Regions from separate parts of the Symbiobacterium terraclitae genome, predicted to be linked through region 1. Evidence: a T-box and tRNA genes for the amino acid it is inferred to sense, from the RefSeq annotation. Region 1 holds a T-box; the other holds one or more tRNA genes.
The links. A T-box is a leader RNA that pairs with one kind of tRNA and senses whether it is charged. The one in region 1 lies ahead of pheS (phenylalanine--tRNA ligase subunit alpha), so its partner is inferred to be a tRNA-Phe.
Positions count from the first base shown of each region.

Region 2: it has a tRNA-Phe gene. The T-box ahead of pheS (phenylalanine--tRNA ligase subunit alpha) is inferred to sense a tRNA for this amino acid. The anticodon was not compared.

Region 1 is NZ_JAGGLG010000003.1:150,391-159,323, forward strand. It holds gene pheT (phenylalanine--tRNA ligase subunit beta) at 1-1,454, opposite strand, end outside; gene pheS (phenylalanine--tRNA ligase subunit alpha) at 1,474-2,505, opposite strand; T-box leader at 2,548-2,803, opposite strand; gene J2Z79_RS03145 (TrmH family RNA methyltransferase) at 3,074-3,865, opposite strand; gene J2Z79_RS03150 (potassium channel family protein) at 3,862-4,527, opposite strand; gene J2Z79_RS03155 (TrkH family potassium uptake protein) at 4,524-5,894, opposite strand; gene J2Z79_RS03160 (potassium channel family protein) at 5,910-6,560, opposite strand; gene rplT (50S ribosomal protein L20) at 6,674-7,027, opposite strand; gene rpmI (50S ribosomal protein L35) at 7,088-7,282, opposite strand; gene infC (translation initiation factor IF-3) at 7,299-7,820, opposite strand; gene J2Z79_RS19075 (amidase domain-containing protein) at 8,774-8,933, shown strand, end outside.
Region 2 is NZ_JAGGLG010000013.1:79,187-88,119, reverse strand. It holds gene mltG (endolytic transglycosylase MltG) at 1-246, shown strand, start outside; gene J2Z79_RS09400 (peptidoglycan D,D-transpeptidase FtsI family protein) at 328-1,992, shown strand; gene J2Z79_RS09395 (SDR family oxidoreductase) at 2,187-2,942, opposite strand; gene J2Z79_RS09390 (hypothetical protein) at 3,051-3,374, opposite strand; gene J2Z79_RS09385 (NAD(P)/FAD-dependent oxidoreductase) at 3,530-4,657, opposite strand; tRNA gene J2Z79_RS09380 (tRNA-Phe) at 4,945-5,020, shown strand; tRNA gene J2Z79_RS09375 (tRNA-Ala) at 5,026-5,101, shown strand; RNA gene ffs (signal recognition particle sRNA small type) at 5,098-5,179, shown strand; tRNA gene J2Z79_RS09365 (tRNA-Leu) at 5,179-5,269, shown strand; gene cimA (citramalate synthase) at 5,434-7,005, opposite strand; gene J2Z79_RS09355 (M3 family oligoendopeptidase) at 7,404-8,933, shown strand, end outside.

The sequences.
Region 1 (8,933 bases):
GGGTCGGCGGGCACCGGCGAGACCTGGTGGATGGCGGTCCAGACCGGGCGGCCGCCCAGGTCCTCTCCCGCCTCCTCGCCCGGCTCGGGCGCGCCCTGGGCCAGGTCGGCGACCAGGTCGGCCGGGCGCAGCACCGCCATGCCCAGGCTCGTAAGGTGCTCGGCCATCCGCTCCGGCGACAGCTTCAGCCCGGTGAGGGCGTTGGCCCGGTCGGTGCGCAGCAGGATGACGGGCGGGACCGCCGGGCGCGGGTAGACGTCCACGCAGCCGGCGACCACGGTGCCGCCGGCCAGCCCGGCCATCAGCTGCGCGGCCCGGTCGGCGGCCCGGATGCAGCCGGAGGGGTCGACGCCCTTGGTGAACCGCTTGGACGCCTCGCTGGGCAGGTTGTACCGCAGCGCGGTGCGCCGGTTGTTGATGTTGTCGAAGTGGGCCGACTCGATCAGGATGTCCACCGTCTGATCGGTGACCTCCGACTCCAGCCCGCCCATGACGCCGGCCAGGGCCACCGGCCCCTCGCCGTCGGCGATGACCAGCACGTTCTCGTCCAGCACGCGCTCCTGCCCGTCCAGGGTGGTGAAGCGCTCGCCGGCGCCGGCCCGGCGCACGATGATCTGCCGGCCGCGGATCTTCGCGTGGTCGAAGGTGTGCAGCGGCTGGCCCAGCTCCATCATGACGAAGTTGGCGATGTCCACAATGTTGTTGATGGGCCGCATCCCCGCCGCCCGGATCCGCGCCTGCAGCCAGAGCGGCGACGGGCCGACCTTCACCCCGCGCACCACCCGGGCCGCATAGCGGCTGCAGAGGTCGGGGGCGTCGATGCGCACGGCGATCAGGTCATGCGCGTCCGTGCCCGGCGCGTCCTCGGTGTAGGTCGCGGGCAGGGCGACCTCCCCGCCCACCAGGGCGGCGACCTCCTGCGCCACGCCGATCAGCGACTGGCAGTGGGCGGCGTAGTTGGCCGTCAGGTCCAGCTCCATGATCCAGTCGTTGAGGCCCAGGACCTCGGCCACGTCCATGCCCGGCTCCAGCCCGTCCTCCGGGGGCAGGATCATGATACCGTCGGCGTCGTCGCCCACCTGCAGTTCCACCTCGGAGCAGAGCATGCCGTGGGACTCCACGCCCCGGAGCTTCTTGACCCCCATCTCCATGCCCGGCAGTTTCGAACCCGGCACCGCCGCCGGCACCAGCGCGCCCACCGTGACGTTCTGCGCGCCGGTGACGATCTGGAGCACGTTGCCCCCGCCCACGTCCACCTGGCAGACCCAGAGCGTGTCGGCGTTGGGGTGGCGCTCCAGCGCGACCACCCGGCCCACCACGACCCCCTCCACCCCGGGGTTGGCGGAGACCAGGTTCTCCACCACCACGCCCCGGGCGGTCAGCCGGTCGGCCAGCTCCCGCGGGGAGAGGTCCACAGCCACGTAATCCTTCAGCCAGTTGTAAGAAACCCGCATCTGTGCCGCCTCCCCTCGCCTAGAACTGCCGCAGGAACCGCATGTCGTTGTTGACGAAGTGCCGGATGTCCTCGATGCCGTACATCAGCATCGCCACCCGCTCCGGGCCGTAGCCGAAGGCCCAGCCCGAGACCTCCTCGGGGTCGTAGCCGCCGGCCCGGAGCACGTTGGGGTGCACCATGCCCGAGCCGCCGATCTCGATCCAGCCCGAGCCCTTGCAGGTGCGGCAGCCCTTCCCGCCGCAGAAGATGCAGGAGATGTCCATCTCCGCCGAGGGCTCCGTGAAGGGGAAGTAGGAGGGCCGGAGCCGGATGCCGACGTTCGGGCCGAAGAGACCCCGGGCCATCTCGGTGAGGGCGCCCTTCAGCGAGGCCATGGTGATGCCCCGGTCGATGACCAGCCCCTCGACCTGGTGGAACATCATGGCGTGGGTCGCGTCCTCGAAGTCGCGCCGGAAGACGCGGCCGGGGCAGATGATCTTCACCGGGGTGCGGCCCTTGGCGACCTCCAGCATGTAGCGGATCTGCGTGTTGGAGGTGTGCGTGCGCAGCAGCACCTCGTCGGTGAGGAAGAGCGAGTCCTGCGCGTCGCGCGCCGGGTGGCCCTTGGGAATGTTCAGCGCCTCGAAGTTGTACCAGTCGGTCTCCACCTGGCGGGACTCGGCCACCTCGTAGCCCATGGCGATGAAGATCTCCTCGATGCGGTGGATCACCTGGTTGAGGATGTGCAGGTGGCCCCGCCGGACCGGCTCCCCGGGCAGGGTGACGTCCAGCCGCTCACGCGCGAGCCGGGCCTCAAGCTCGGCGGCGGCCAGGTGCGCCTCCCGGGCGTCGAGCGCTGCGGTGATCGCCTGCTTGATCTCGTTGCCCAGCGCGCCCATCGCCTTGCGCTCCTCGACGGTGGGGAGCTGGCCCAGCCCGCCCAGGACACGGCTCAGGTCCGACTTCTTGCCCAGGTAGCGCACCCGCATCTCCTGGACCGCCCCCACGTCGGGGGCCGCTGCGATGGCGGCGAGCGCCTCGTCGCGCAACTTCAGCAACTGCTCCTTCAACAAGGCCACCTCCGAAAATCAAAATGAGCGCCTTCGTCCCACCAACGGGACGAAAGCGCTCGCTTCCGCGGTACCACCCGAGTTGAGCCCATGCGGGCTCCGCTCTTGACAGGCGCCAGCACGCCGCCCTCCTGTAACGGGAAGGACCCGTCCCCGCCTACTGGGCTTTGACCGTGCCGTTCAGCAGGGCAGCTCCGGAGGGAACTTCACGCGACGGGTGGAGAGCCGGCTTGCAGTCGGGGCACGGCCTCCCTGGACACCACCGCTGTCGGCTACTTTCCTCCATCACAGCCGATTGCCACGTAGACCAAACCTGTGGGGATGAGTATAGCAAATGGCTACTGGACTGTAAAGCGCTTGTAGAGCAAGTAGGCGATGACGGAACCGGTGTGGGAGAAGATGGTCCAGAGCACCTCTGCGGTAGCGGAGTTGTTCACGCCGCCACTCCCTCCCTCTACCCTTGTTCGATTTGTCCGACATCTGGTATTATACCACGCCCGCACCTGTCCCTCAAGGCTTTACAGCAGAAGCGTCATAAAGAGACATCGAACTGAAGGGCGTGCGCCATTCAGGCCTGCTGCCGCAGCGCCTCGTAGACCATGAGCGCCGCGGCCACGCCTGCGTTCAGCGACTCGGTGGGCCCGACCATCGGGATGGAGACCACGCCGTCGGCCTCCTGGCGGGCCAGCGGCGAGGGGCCGGCGCCCTCGTTGCCGATGACGACCGCCGCCCGGGTGAGCGTCGCCTCCCAGGGAGACAGGGCGCCGCCGGCATCCGCCACGTAGATGCGCCGACCCCGGGCCCGCAGCCCCCGCAGGGCCGCGTCGAGGCCCAGCTTCACCACCGGCAGCCGGAAGAGCGAGCCCATCGCTCCCCGCACCACCTTGGGGTTGTAGGGGTCCACCCCGCCCGCCACCACGGCGCCGCCGCCGCCCAGCGCCTCCAGCGTCCGGACGACGGTGCCCAGGTTGCCGGGGTCCTGCAGGTTGTCCAGCACCAGCACCAGCCCCGGCCCCAGGTCGTCCAGTGCCCAGGGCCGCGGCCGGAAGACGCCCACGACGCCCTGCGGGGTCTGGGTGTCGGCGGCCCGCTCCAGGGCTTCCGGCGTGGCACGGTAGAGCGGCACGCCCCGGGCCGACGCCGCGCACAGCAGCTCGGCGCCCCGGGGGCGCTCCGCCAGGTCGGGCGAGTAGAGGAGGTAGGCCACCTCCACCCCCGCCGCCAGCGCCTCCTCGACGAGCCGCACGCCCTCCATGTGGGCGAGGCCCGCCGCCTCCCGCTCCCGGCGCTCCCGGGCGAGGAGGCGGGCCTGTTGAACCAGTCTGTGCTTGGGCCCCAGCGGGGCCTCGTGGCTGCTCATTGCTGCTGCAACATCCTCTCCAGCTGCTTGACGCCCTCTTTGCTCCCCAGCAGCACCAGGTGGTCGCCGGGCTTGATCTGGTCGGTGGCCAGCGGCGCCGCATTGATGTGCTCGCCGGACTTCAGGGCCAGCACCGAGATGCCGAAGCGGGCCCGCAGGTTAGCCTCCCGCAGGGTCAGGCCCTCCAGCTGGGGCGGCGCCTCCATCTCCATGATGGTGTACTCCGGCGAGAGCTCGATGTAGTCGATCTCGCTCCCGGTGAGCAGGGAGTGGGCCACCCGGGCGCCCATGTCGCGCTCGGGGTAGAAGACCCGGTCGGCGCCCACCTTCTCGAGGGTGCGGCCGTGCAGCTCGCTCATCGCCTTGGCCACCACCAGGGGCACGCCCTGCTCCTTCAGGAGGACGGTCGTCAGGATCGAGGCCTCGACGTCGTTGCCGATGGCGACGACGCCGACGTCGAAGTTGCGCAGGCCCAGGGCCCGGAGCGCATCCTCGTCGGTGGAGTCGCAGGCCACGACGTGGGTGAGTTCCGCGGCGAAGTGGTCCACCCGGTCCTGGTTCTGGTCGATGCCCAGCACCTCGTGGCCCATGCGCTGCAGGTGCAGCGCCACGCTGGACCCGAACCGGCCCAGTCCGACCACGACGATCGTCTTGCGGCTCATCCGATCATCACCCGCTCCTCCGGATATTCGATGTGCGCCCGCTCCCGGCGCCGCTGGGCCAGGGCCACGGCGGCGGTGAGCGGCCCGATGCGGCCGATGTACATGGTGAGGGCGATCAGCAGGCGGCCGGGGATACTTAGGTGGGGCGTGACCCCCGTCGTGAGCCCTACGGTGGAAAAGGCCGAGGTGCCCTCGAACAGCACGTCGGCGATGGTGACCGGGTTGCCGGGGTCGGAGACCACGTGGCTCTCGGTCACCAGCAGCAGACCGCCCACGACGACGATGATGGCCATGGCCATCGCGGCGATGGCGATCGCCCTGTCCAGCAGCTCCCGGGGCAGCCGCCGGCCCATCACCTGGATCTCCTCAGTTCCGCGCACGGTCGCCCGCACGGCCAGGATGATCACCGCGAAGGTGGTCGTCCTGATGCCGCCCCCCGTGCCGCCGGGGGAGCCGCCGATGTACATCAGCACGATGGCCACCAGCAGGGCGGCGTAGGCCATCCTCCCCATGGAGATGGACTCAAAGCCGGCAGTACGGAACGTGACCGAGGTGAAGAGGGCGTTGAAGAACTTGTCCGGGAACGGCAGCGGCCCCAGGGTCGCCGGATTGCCGTACTCCAGCGCCAGGATGAGCAGCGTGCCCGCGACCAGCAGCCCGCCCGTGACCACCAGCACGATCTTGGTCTGCAGGGCAAAGCGCTCCCACCGCCGCTGGCGCCACACGTCCTGCATCACGATGAAACCTATCCCGCCGAGCAGGATCAACCCGGCCACGACCAGCAGAATGAACGGATCCCGGTTGAAGATGCGCAGCGACTGAGATGTGAGGTCGAAGCCCGCGTTGTTGAAGGCGGTGATCGCGTGGAACACCCCAAAGTAGAGCGCCTGCCCGGGGGGGTAGTAGGCGAGGAAGCGCAGGGTGAGCAGCGCGGCGCCCACCGCCTCGACGATCAGGGTGGTCGTGATGATGCTGCGGGTCGTCTTCACCACCCCGGCGATGGAGAAGGAGCCGAGGGCCTCCTGCATCATCAGCCGCTCCTGCAGCCCGATGCGCCGGCCCGTCACCAGGAACATCATCGTGGAGAGGCTCATGATGCCGAGGCCGCCCGCCTGGACCAACAGCATCAGGACGACCTCACCGAAGGTGCTGAAGGTAGTCGCCACGTCCACCACCGCCAGCCCGGTGACGCAGACGGCCGAGGTGGCCATGAAGAGGGCGTCCACCAGCGTGAGCTGCTGCCCCGGCTCGTGAGCGATCGGCAGGGCGAGCAGGATGGTGCCCGTGAAGATCATCAGTGCGAAGCCAAGGGCCAGGGCCTGCGGCGGGGTGAACGATGGCGCCCTCCGGCGCTGCTCCAATGCCATGCTCCGCCCTCCCCGCTACTCGCCCTGCAGCCGGGTGATGCCCCCGGCCGACCCGATGACCACCATCACGTCGCCCTCGGCGATGCGCTCCTGGGCGCGGGGCGAGACGATCACCCGGTTCCCCCGCTTGATGGCCATCACGTTCAAGCCGTAGCGGTGGGGCAGGTCCAGCTCCTGCAGGCTCCGGCCCAGCACCATCCTGGGCGGCGTGATCTCGGCCATGCCGTACTCGTCGGAGAGGCGCACGTAGTCGATGATGCCGCCCGTGGCGATGTTGCTGGCCACGCGGATGCCCATGTCGCGCTGGGGGTAGACGACCCGGTCGACGCCCAGGTGCTTCAGGATGCGTCCGTGGGCCTCGTCCTGCGCCTTGGCCACCAGGTGCGGCACGCCCATGTCGCGGCAGTTGAGGACGGTGATCACGCTGGCCTCCACGTTGTCGCCGATGGCCACGACTACGGTATCGAACTCGTTGATGCGCAGGGCCCGGAGCGCGGCCGGGTCGGTGCAGTCGGCCCGGACGACGCGGCTCAGCACGGGCGCCAGCTCGTCCACCCGGGCCTCGCTCACGTCCACCGCCAGCACGTACTGGCCCATCTCGACGAGCACCCGGGCCACGCTGGCACCGAAACGCCCGAGTCCGATTACCGCATATCGCTTGCGCATCGTCGCTGCTCCCTTCGCTGACGGGTGAGTGCCCGGTGTCGCTAGCACCCAATATACTCCAACTCCGGACAAGTGGAAAGCCCACCCGGGAAGGGTGGGCGTGAGGAACGATGTTACAGGCTGGCCTTGGCCTTCTCCACCAGGGCGGAGAAGCCGGGGGCGTCGTTGACGGCGATGTCGGCCAGGACCTTGCGGTTCAGCTGCACGCCGGCCTTGCTGAGGCCGTTCATGAACTGGCTGTAGGACAGGCCGTTCATGCGGGCAGCAGCGTTGATCCGGGCGATCCAGAGCCGCCGGAAATTGCGCTTCTTCTGCCGCCGGTCGCGCCGGGCGTAGTAGAGCGCCTTCATCACGGTCTCGTTGGCGGGGCGGAACAGCTTGCTCTTGCCGCCCCAGTAGCCCTTGGCCAGCTTCAGGATCTTCTTATGACGAGCACGGGTGGTCTTCCCGGCCTTGATGCGCGCCATGTTGCTCTCCTCCTCTATCTCGTCCGGAGCCCCGCCCCGGAGCGGTGAACTCTGAATGGACTAGTGGGGCAGGATCTCGCGGATATTCTTCTGGAACGCCTTGGAGAGGACGAGGTTCCGCTTCAGGGCCCGAATCCGGTTCTCCCGCTTGTGGGTGTTCTTGTGGTGCTTGTTGGTGGGGTAATGCTTGACCAGGCCGCTGCCGGTCAGCTTGAAGCGCTTGGCAGCGCCGCGATGGGACTTCATCTTGGGCATGGTCGGGTATTCCTCCTTATTGCTCTTGGCCCTGCTGGGCGGTCCTGGGTTCGAGGTTGGCCTTCGGGGCCAGGATCATGACCATGTTCTTGCCTTCGAGCTTGGCCGGGCGTTCGACGACGCAGATGTCCTTCACGGCCTCCAGCAGCCGGTCGAGGACCTCCTTGCCCAGTTCGGCGTGGACGACCTCGCGGCCCCGGAACATGATCGTGGCCTTGACCTTATCCCCGTCCCGCAAAAAGGACTCGGCCTGGCGCCGCCGGACCGCGAAGTCGTGCTCCTCGATGTTCGGCCGCATCTTGACCTCTTTGATGGTCACGACCTTCTGCTTCTTCCGAGCCTCGCGCTCCCGCTTCGCCTGCTCGTACTTGTACCGGCCATAGTCCATGATCTTGCAGACCGGCGGCTTGGCGTTGGGTGCGACCTCCACCAAGTCGAGGCCCCGCTCCTCCGCGATGCGGAGCGCCTCGCGCGGCGAGAAGACGCCCAGCTGCTCGCCCGTCTCCGATACAAGCCGAACCTCGCGAGCCCTGATCATCTCATTGACCCGGACCTGTTCCTTGATACACCGACACCTCCTGAATGCGTTTTAACGGGCATCCTCTTCTTCCGAAACACAGCAGAAACGGGTGGCCGAAGGCCACCCGTATCCAAAGCTGAGCAGGCTGCGCCGCGCATAAGGCGGCGACCCGATCACTCAACCTCGAAACCGTACCGACAACCGGCCGTACGGTGAGAAGCGGTGGCTTCTGCTTCTGAGGTTCCCGTCTTCACTTGCGTTGGTAAGCGTACCACGACGAACACAGGTTGTCAAGCATAGCCACTGCTCTCGGAGCGCCGCATTTCGGCTCGTCCGGAGGCCAGCGCGCTCGCGGGCCGCGCGCGGCAGGTGACAGAAACAGGATGCACGCCGGCAAGCGCCTGTGGACAGAATAAGAGACCGAATGACACCTTGTAGATCGCTTGAACGAAGATCCGGATGAGGGATCCTGCCGCGTGCGAGGAACTCGCCCGTGAACCGCAGGCGGCAGACATGAGCGCGGGCGATGCGACTCGGTCCGGCGAGATGGTTCTCAGTCTTGAGCGCAGGCACCGGTCATGCGCGAAGGCTTCAGAGATCAGCGAGGGACTCAGGCGTGAACGAGGGCTTCCATGTTGAGCGAAAGCTTCCGTCATGAGCGTAGGCTTCCGCCACAAACGAGGCTCCCGCCGTGAGCGAAGGCTTCCGCCATGAGCGAAGGCTTCCGCCATGAGCGAAGGCTTCCGCCATGAGCGAAGGCTTCCGCCACGAGCGAAAGCCCCAGTCGCGAACGAAGGTACCACTTCTGAACGAAGGCTCAAGTGAGGGATCGCGTGATGAGGCGGCGGACCCGACTTCTTGTCTGCACCCTTCTGACTGCCGCGCTCTGCTGCGGCGCACCGCGGCTCCCGGCCATGGCCGCTCCGGCGCCCACCCCGCCGGCCCCAAGTGCAGAGAGCACGAGCAACCCGGTGAAGAAACCCGCTGACCCGGGCAGAGACGCCCGGTTCAAGGACGCGCCGAAGCCAGCGAGGTCGCCCCGGCAGGTGGAGTCGCCCAAAAACAGCAGCCCGCCCAGGGCAGGGGAGAAGGCAGATTCAGGGCAGTCGACTCGGCCTGGCGAGTCCTCCC
Region 2 (8,933 bases), on a different contig from region 1:
CTCTACGAGCACCTGGAGGTCGATTCCCCCTACAACACTTACAAGTATCCCGGGCTGCCTCCCGGGCCCATCGCATCGCCGGGCGAGAGCGCCATCCGGGCGGTGCTCTACCCTGAGACCCACGACTACTACTACTTCGTCGCCAAGAACGACGGGTCGGGCGAGCACTACTTCGCAGCCACCTACGAGGAGCACCTGGAGAACGTCGACCGGGCCGAGGCGAACCTGGCGGCACGGCAGCCCTGACCGGGCCCCCGCCTCCTCGGAGCAACATAACGCATGACGAGTGACACCTCGGGGAATAATTTCCCACCGAGGTGTTTCCCTATGCGCATCCGAATGGCCCGGCGCGTGCTCTGGCTCAGCGTCGCGGCCGCGCTCTGCCTGACAGCGCTGGCGGCGCGGGTGTTCTACCTGCAGGTCATGCAGGGGCCGGCCCTGGCCCGGCAGGCCATCAGCCAGCGGACCGAGCGCCTGCCCCTTCAGATGCGGCGCGGCGCCATCTACGACCGGAACGGCGTCGCCCTTACCGATCCCCAGTCGGTCCTGGGACTGGCGGCCTTTCCCCGCCTCTTCGGCGACACGGCGGCCGTGGCGGAGTCCCTGGCGGACGCCCTGGGCGAGGAGGCGGCGGCCCGGGTCCTGGAGTACGTGCGGCGGCACCATGAGGCGGGCTGGGTGATCGAGGGGCTCTCCCCCGAGGCGGCCGAACGGGTGGCGGAGCTGGGGCTGCCCGGCCTGGCCGTCGGCCCCACCGGACGCCGCTACGGGCCGGACTCGCTGGCCCGCCACCTGGTGGGGTACGCCAACGCCCTGGGCGGGCAGACCGGGCTGGAGTTCGCCTACGATGCCGAACTCAGGGGCGAGAACGTCCCCCACCTGACGGCCCGCTACGACGGGCGGGGCGGGCCGCTGCCCGGGGGCGCCCTCCAGGTCGTCCTGCCGCTGGATCCCGTGAACAAGGAGCCCTACGACCTCCACACCAGCATCGACGCCCGCATCCAGCGGGTGGTGGAGGAGGAGATGGACCGGACGGGCCATCCCACAGGGGGCCCGCTGCGCGCGGGCGTCGTGGTGATGGACGCGGCCACGGGCGAACCGCTGGCCATCGCCTCGCGCCCCAACTACGACCAGGCCGTCTGGGCCGGCGAGAACGAACTGCGCAACCGGGCCCTGACGCCCTACGAGACCGGGTCGGTGTTCAAGCCCCTGGTTGCCGCCGCGGCCCTGGAGGCCGGCCTGATCGCGCCGGATGAGCAGTTCGTGTGCAGCGGTACCTACCGGCTGGGCGACCGGACCTTCCGGGACGTCGACGGGACTCCGCAGGGGCCCGTGACGCTCAGGGAGGCCATCGCCCGGTCGTGCAACACCGCGTTCATCCAGATCGGCTACGAGCGGATGGGCGGCGACGCCGTGCTGGAGGCGGCCCGTCTGTTCGGGCTGGGGGAAGCCACCGGCGCCCTTCCCCCCGGCCACGAGCCGGTGGCGCCGCTGCCCGAGCCGCACTACGGCGGCGACGTCGCCCAGCTCAGCTTCGGCCAGGGCGGGCTGAAGGCGAGCCCGCTCCAGGTGGCGCGGGCGTACACGGCCCTCGCCAACGGCGGGACGCTCCACCCGGCCCGCCTGGTGACGGCGGTCAAGCGGACCGACGGCGCGGTGGTCGCACGGCCCAGGCTCGAGCCGGCACGTCGGGTGGTGAGCCGGGCGACGGCCGCCGAACTGCAGGCGGCGCTGCTGGCCGCGACCGTGCCGGGCGGCGAGGGCACCGGCCAGGCGGCCTGGCTGGAAGGGGTCGGGGCGGCCGGGAAATCGGGCTCCGCCGACACGGTGATGAACGGCCGCCCGGCCACGCACGCCTGGTTCGCCGGCTGGTTCCCCGCCCAGCGGCCGCGGTACGTGGTCGTGGTGCTGATCGAGGACGGCCGTTCGGGCGGGACCTTCGCCGCACCCCTCTTCCGGCGCATCGCCGAGCGGATCCTGGAGCTGGAGTGAGGCGCGCTGGGGCGCGGCCGGACCGCACCGCTGCCGAGCCCGTCCAGGTGCACGAGCGGCAGGGTGGAGAGCAACGCCGCCGGGATGCCCGCACCCGAGTGCGGGGCACGCCCGGCGGCGTCAACTATACGATGTGGTTGCACCGATCCTGCGGCAGCGCCTCGAGGCCGTTGGCCGAGGCGCGACTGCACCGCCTACAGGCTACCCACCATGCCGCCGTCCAACTGCCACGCCGAACCCGTGATGTACGAGGCCGCCTCGCTGGCGAGGAAGGCGACCGCGCGGCCGAACTCCTCCGGCCTGCCGTAGCGGCCGACGGGGATGCGGCTCGCCGCCTCCCTGCGGACCTCCTCCAGGCTCTTGCCGCTCCGGGCGGCAGCGCCCTGATCGAGGGAGTCCACCCGGTCGGTGTGGATCCGGCCGGGAGCCACGCAGTTCACCGTGATACCCAGCGGCGCCACCTCGGTGGCCAGGCTCTTCATCATGTTGGTGACGGCGGCCCGGAGGGAGTTGGAGAGGATCAGGTTCTGGATGGGCTGCTTCACGCCGGAGGACGTGATGTAGATGATCCGGCCGAATCCCCGCTCCTTCATGGAGGGCAGCGCGGCTCGGCTCAGGCGGACGGCCGGCATCAGGAGCGAGTTGAAGGCGTTGACCCAGGCATCGTCGTCGAAGTCGAGGAAACCGCCCGCGGGCGGGCCGCCGGTGTTGGAGACCACGATGTCCACGCCGCCGTACTCCGCCAGCGCCGCTGCGACGAACCGCTCCAGGTCCTCCTTTCGGCTGACGTCCGCCGCCATAGCGAGCACCTTGCGCCCGGTCTCCTGGCGTATCCGCCCGGCGGCCGAGCTGATGGCCTCCTCGCTGCGGCTGCAGATGGCGAGGTCGCACCCCTCACGGGCCAGCGCCAGCGCCGAGGCGTAGCCGAGCCCTGTGCTGGCTGCGGTCACCCAGGCTATCTTCCCCGTCAACCCGAGATCCATACCGGCACACTCCTTTCTCAATCCGCATAAAGAAGGGAGCACGTTACCTGTCGACCAGGCGACGGGCCCCCACCGTTATGGCGTGCCTTCCACGTGCAGGAGGTCGCGGGCAGTTTTCAGGGCGTTGAGCTTGGCGTTCAGCATGTCGATCTCGCCTTCCAGCGAGGTGAGGTTCCGCTCGGTGGTGTGGAGCACTTCCTTGAGGGAGGCGACCTCCTGCTGAATCGCTTTCTGGTGCTCGGGAGAGAGGAGGGCCAGGGTCGCCAGTGTCTGTTCCAGGCTGGCCTGGTTCGCCAGCAGGATCTCACGCTCGGCTTTCTTGGCGATGAGCTGCTGCTCGACCTCCTGAAGCTTCTGCGCGAAGAAGCCGATGGCATCAAAGAACGGAATATCTGGCATAGGCCCCTCCAGAGATTCTCATAGGGTGTTCCTACATTTTACACCAGCCGGCGAAACCCGTTTACATCCTCCAACGTGGAGTGCGGCCCGGGTACGCCGGCATGCTTCCGTGTCTCCGTTGCCGGAACCCGATCGCGGGTTCGCCGCGGTCCGTGTCAAATCCGCATGCGGGGCGCTCCCTCGACGCCCTCCGACAGCGCCGGGCTGCCCCAGATCAGGCTGCGGAGCGCCGCACCCCACCCGCCGATGCGGCCGATCCAGGCGGCCTCGGTGAACCGCTTGAGAATCCCCGGCACCAGCCCGCTCAGGGTGATAGCCCCCACCCGGCCCACGGCCCGGTGCTCCCCGAGGTCGACGAGGACGCCCTTGCTCCGCAGCGGCGCGGGTGACCTGCCGGTCAGGACCGCCGCGAGCGCCCGGCCCTGCTGAAGGGCCGCCTGGGCGGACGGCTGGTGGCCGGATGCGCAGTCGCCGATCACGTACACGTCGGGGAGCGGCGTCCGGTAATCGGGCCCGACGATTACCCGGCCCGTCCTGTCGGCGGGCAGGCCGAGCGCCGTCACCAGTGGGTGTGCCCTGACCCCGGCCGCCCAGATCATCAGCCCGAAGGGCAGGACCGTTCCGTCCCGCAGGTGGGCGCGGCCGGCCTCGACCCGCGTCACCGGCGAGCCGGCCAGCACGTTGACACCCAGCAGCCCCAGGCGGCGCCGGGCTGCGCGCGCCAGGCGGGGAGGAAGGCCTGGCAGAAGGGTCGGGGCGGCCTCCACCAGCGTGATCGACCGGTGCCCGGGGCGCCGCAGGGCGATGTGGGCCGCCAGCTCGACGCCCGTCAGGCCGCCGCCGGCGATGAGCACCGGGGCGTCGGGGCCGAGGGCGTCGAGCCGCCGCCGGATCTCCTCGGCGTCGGCGAGGCCCCTGAGCATCTGGCAGTGCTCCCGGACGCCGGGCACGCCGTAGTCGTGATCCACGCTGCCCACCGCGAGAACGAGGCGTTCGTAGCGGATGTCTCCCGCGGTGGTGGAGAGCGTGCGGGTCCCGGGATCGACGGCGATGACCTCCGCCCGGATGAAGCGGAAGTCGCCCAGCTGGTCGAAGGGGATCAGGATCGACTCCGCCGGGCGGGTCCCGGCCGCCACCTGGTGGGTCTCGACGAGCATCGTGTGATAGGGGTTCTTGTCGATCAAGGTCACGGGGACCTCGGGGCTGTACTTCCGCATCTGCCTGATGAAAGAGAGTCCTGCGTATCCGCCGCCCACCACCAGAATCGGACGGTTCTCGCCCACCGCACATCCCCCCAGCGCGTGGTTGTGAATCTCTTCACAACCAATGTACGCCGTTCGCGGAGGAATGTCAACATCGAGGTTAAAAAAGTCTTGCTGAATCGTCACCCCACTGCCGGTTCGTCGTGGTGCCGGCTGCGGCCGCCGCGAATGTGGCCTTCGGGGCGGAAGACGGCGATTGGAAGAGACATGGCGGCGGTGGCACAGCTGGTGGGAGAAACTCGGACTTGCCGAAGCGGTGCGGATACGGTAACATAGAGTTCCGCCGGAGCATCATATCCGGCGCATACGGCCCGGTAGCTCAGTTGGTAGAGCACGCGACTGAAAATCGCGGTGTCGCCGGTTCGATTCCGGCCTGGGCCACCACATACGGGGCTATAGCTCAGTTGGGAGAGCGCTTGAATGGCATTCAAGAGGTCAGGGGTTCGACTCCCCTTAGCTCCACCAGTCCGCTAGCGGGCCGGCGGAAACGCGTCAGGGTCGGAAGGCAGCAGCGCACCGTCGGTTCGCTAGGTGGACATCTCGCAGATGTGGCGGAATTGGCAGACGCGCACGGCTCAGGACCGTGTCGGGTAACCACTCCCGGTGGGAGTTCGAGTCTCCCCATCTGCACCAGATTGCACAGCAGAGAACCGACCCTGCCTCGTGGGGCAGGGTCGGTTCTTTTTTCCTGTCTCGCCGGGGCAACCGGCGCGCGCTGCCATCGGGGGCCGCGGAACGCCGCCCGGACAGTTCTCCCCGCCGGGCGGGTCCTGACCCGGGGCGGGACAGCGCGGGTTCTAGTCCGCGGCAGCGGTGGATCCCGCCCCTTCCCGGAAGATGAGGAAGTAGGCCAGGCTGTCGGTGAGCGCCTGCCAGGAGGCCTCGAGGATGTTGGACGAGGCCCCCACCGTCGACCAGCGCTCCTCGCCGTCGCCGGACTCGATGAGCACCCGCACGACGGCGCCCGTGCCCTGGGAGCCCTCGAGTACGCGCACCTTGTAGTCCAGCAGCTGCATGCGGGAGACGGAGGGGTAGACCTCGGTCAGCGCCTTGCGGAGCGCCTGGTCCAGCGCGTGCACCGGCCCGTTGCCCTCGGCGGCGGTGTGGACGATCTGGTCGCCGACGCGCAGCTTGATGGCGACCTCGCTTTCGGCTGGTCCGTCGGCGGCGCCGGTGACCATCAGCTTCACGCCCAGCACCTCGAACGGCGCCTTTCCCTTGTAGGTGAGCAGCGCCACGGAGGCCTCGGCGCCCTCGTACTGGAAGCCCCGGCTTTCCCGCTCCTTCACCTGCTGGATCAGGGCGGCGGCCTCGGCCGGCGAAAGCTGGTCGCCGAAGGCCGCCAGGAGGTTGGAGCGGCCGCCCACGTCGGAGACCAGCACCCGCCGCTCGTTGCCGACGGTCTCCGGGGGCAGGTGCTCGTACATCGCCGGATCCTTCAGCAGGGCGCTCACGTGGACGCCGGCCTTGTGGGCGAAGGCATTGCGGCCCACGAAGGGCTGCGCGTCCCAGGGGGGGAGGTTCGCCACCTCGCTGACGAAGTGGCTGGCCGCGGTCAGCTCGCGCAGCTTATCCTCGGGGAGGCAGGGGATGCCCATCTTGAGCTGGAGGTTGGGGATGATCGCACAGAGGTTGGCGTTGCCGCAGCGCTCGCCGTAGCCGTTGATCGTCCCCTGCACCATCGTCGCCCCCGCCCGGACCGCCGCCAGCGTGACGGCCACGCCGAGGCCGCTGTCGTCGTGGGCGTGGATGCCGAGGCGGACGCCCGGCAGTTCGGCGGCGACCCGCCGGACCACCGCCGCGGCGTCCTCCGGCAGCGTCCCGCCGTTGGTGTCGCAGAGCACGACCCAGTCCGCGCCGCCGGCGACTGCGGCCCGGAGCGTCGCCAGGGCGTACTCCGGGTTCCGGCGGAACCCGTCGAAGAGGTGCTCCGCGTCGTAGACCACTTCCCGCCCCTGCCGCTTCAGGTAGGCCACGGACTCCCGGATCATCCGGAGGTTCTCCTCCAGGGTGGTCCCCAGCCCCCGGGTGACGTGGTAGTCCCAGCTCTTGCCGAAGAGGGCCACCGCCTCTGTGCCGGCCTCCAGCAGGGCCGCCAGGGTGGCGTCCGACTCGGCGGCGTTTCCGGCCCGGCAGGTGGAGCCGAAGGCCACGGCCTTCGCGCCCCGCAGCGGCCGCTCCCGCAGGAGGCGGAAGAACTCGCCGTCCTTGGGGTTCGACCCCGGCCAGCCGCCCTCGACGTAGGGGATCCCGAGGTCGGCGAGGCGGTGGGCAATCCGAACCTTGTCCTGGCTGGAGTAGGAGATGCCAGCCCGCTGGGACCCGTCGCGCAGGGTCGTGTCATACAGAGTGACAGCCAACAACCTCATTCGACCTCCTTGTGGGAAGAATGGACAAGGCCCCCATCCCATACGGGACGGGGGCCTCGTGGCCTCCGCGGTACCACCCGGATTTGCCGCGCGCAGGCGGCCTCCTCAGCCGACACCGGTCGATGTCGCCTCCCGGTAACGGGGGAGGACCGGCCACGCCTACCCCGCGCAGGGGCTCGGGTGGCGGCTCGAAGGGGATCTTCGCCGGGTCTGCCGTGCGGACCTCGCAGCGATGTGGCCCGCTCTCTGGGACGGCGCGCGCCGGTTACTCGCCCTCGTCATCGCCTGCAGCAATCATGAGTATTTATCGACCACTTTATCCGCAGGGAATGGCCGTGTCAAGCCCGAATCGCTAAGAGTCGGAGCCAGTGGCAACGATATCCACGAGGGAGGATGAGATGATCGTGCAGGCACCGCTGAGCCAGACGTGGGATCTCGACGTTTTCTTCCCCGGGGGAAGCGACTCCCCCGAATTCCGCGCATTCCTCGACGACCTCGCCGCCCGCGTCGCCGATCTGAAGCAGCGCCTGGAGGCGGCGCAGGTGCCCCAGAGCCCCGCCGAGCTGGACGCCTGGGCGCCGCTCCTCACCGAGTTTCAGGACGTGGCGCGGCACCTCCGGCAGGCCGGGGCGTTCATCTCCTGCCTGACCGCCCAGTCGATGGCCGACCAGGGGGCCAAGCTGCTCGAGGGCCGGTTGAGCCAGATCAGGGCGGCCGCCGGCAACGCCACGACCCTGATGGACCACCAGATCAGCCAGCTGCCGGAGGACGTGTTCACGGCGCTGGTGGAGCGGCCTGACTTCGCCGGGATCGCCTACCCCCTGCGGGAGCGCCGGGCCCGGGCCGCCATGCGGATGGACCCGCAGCGGGAGTCGCTGGCCGGCGACCTGGCCGTGGACGGCTACCACGCCTGGGGGCGGCTCTACGACGAGCTCGTCGCCCGGATCCAGATCCCGTGGGAGGAGGGCGGCAAGACCGTCCACCTGTCGGCGGGTCAGGCCTTCAACCGGATGCACGACCCCGACCGGGCCGTGCGGGCCGAGCTGTTCGCACGCTGGGAGAAGGCCTGGGGCGAGCAGGCAGAGCTGATCGGCGCGGCGCTGAACCACCTGGCCGGCTTCCGCATCCAGCTCTACAAGCACCGGGGGTGGGACTCCATCCTGTCGGAGCCGCTGGAGACCAACCGCATGAAGCCCGAGACGCTGGACGTGATGTGGGCGGTCATCGACCGGAACAAGGAGATCTTCGTCGAGTTCCTCAACCGGAAGGCGAAGCTCCTGGGGCTCGAGAAGCTGGCCTGGTACGACGTCGATGCCCCGCTGGGCGGCTCGAGCACGAAGGTGACCTACGACGAGGCCGCGGCCTTCATCGTGGAGCACTTCGGCCGTTTCTCGCCGGACATGGCGCGCTTTGCTGAGCAGGCCTTTGCGAATCGGTGGATCGAGGCCGAGGACCGGCCCGGCAAGCGGCCCGGCGGCTTCTGCACCTCGTTCCCGCTGAGCCACCAGTCCCGCATCTTCATGACCTTCGGCGGGACCCTGGACAACGTCTCCACCCTGGCGCACGAGCTGGGCCACGCCTACCACCAGTCGGTGATGAACGACCTGCCGCAGATGGCGCAGGGCTACGCGATGAACGTCGCCGAGACCGCGTCCACCTTCGCCGAGCTGCTGGTGAGCGACGCTGCGCTCAAGGCCGCGGGCAGCGACGAGGAGCGGTTGACGCTGCTGGCCGGGAAGGCCGAGCGGGCCGTGGCCTTCTTCATGAACATCCATGCCCGCTTCCTGTTCGAGACCCGCTTCTACGCCGAGCGGCACAAGGGCCTGCTGCCGGTGGCCCGGCTCAACCAGCTGATGGTCGAGGCGCAGAAGGAGGCATACCGCGACGCCCTCTCGGAGTACCATCCGCACTTCTGGGCCTCCAAGCTG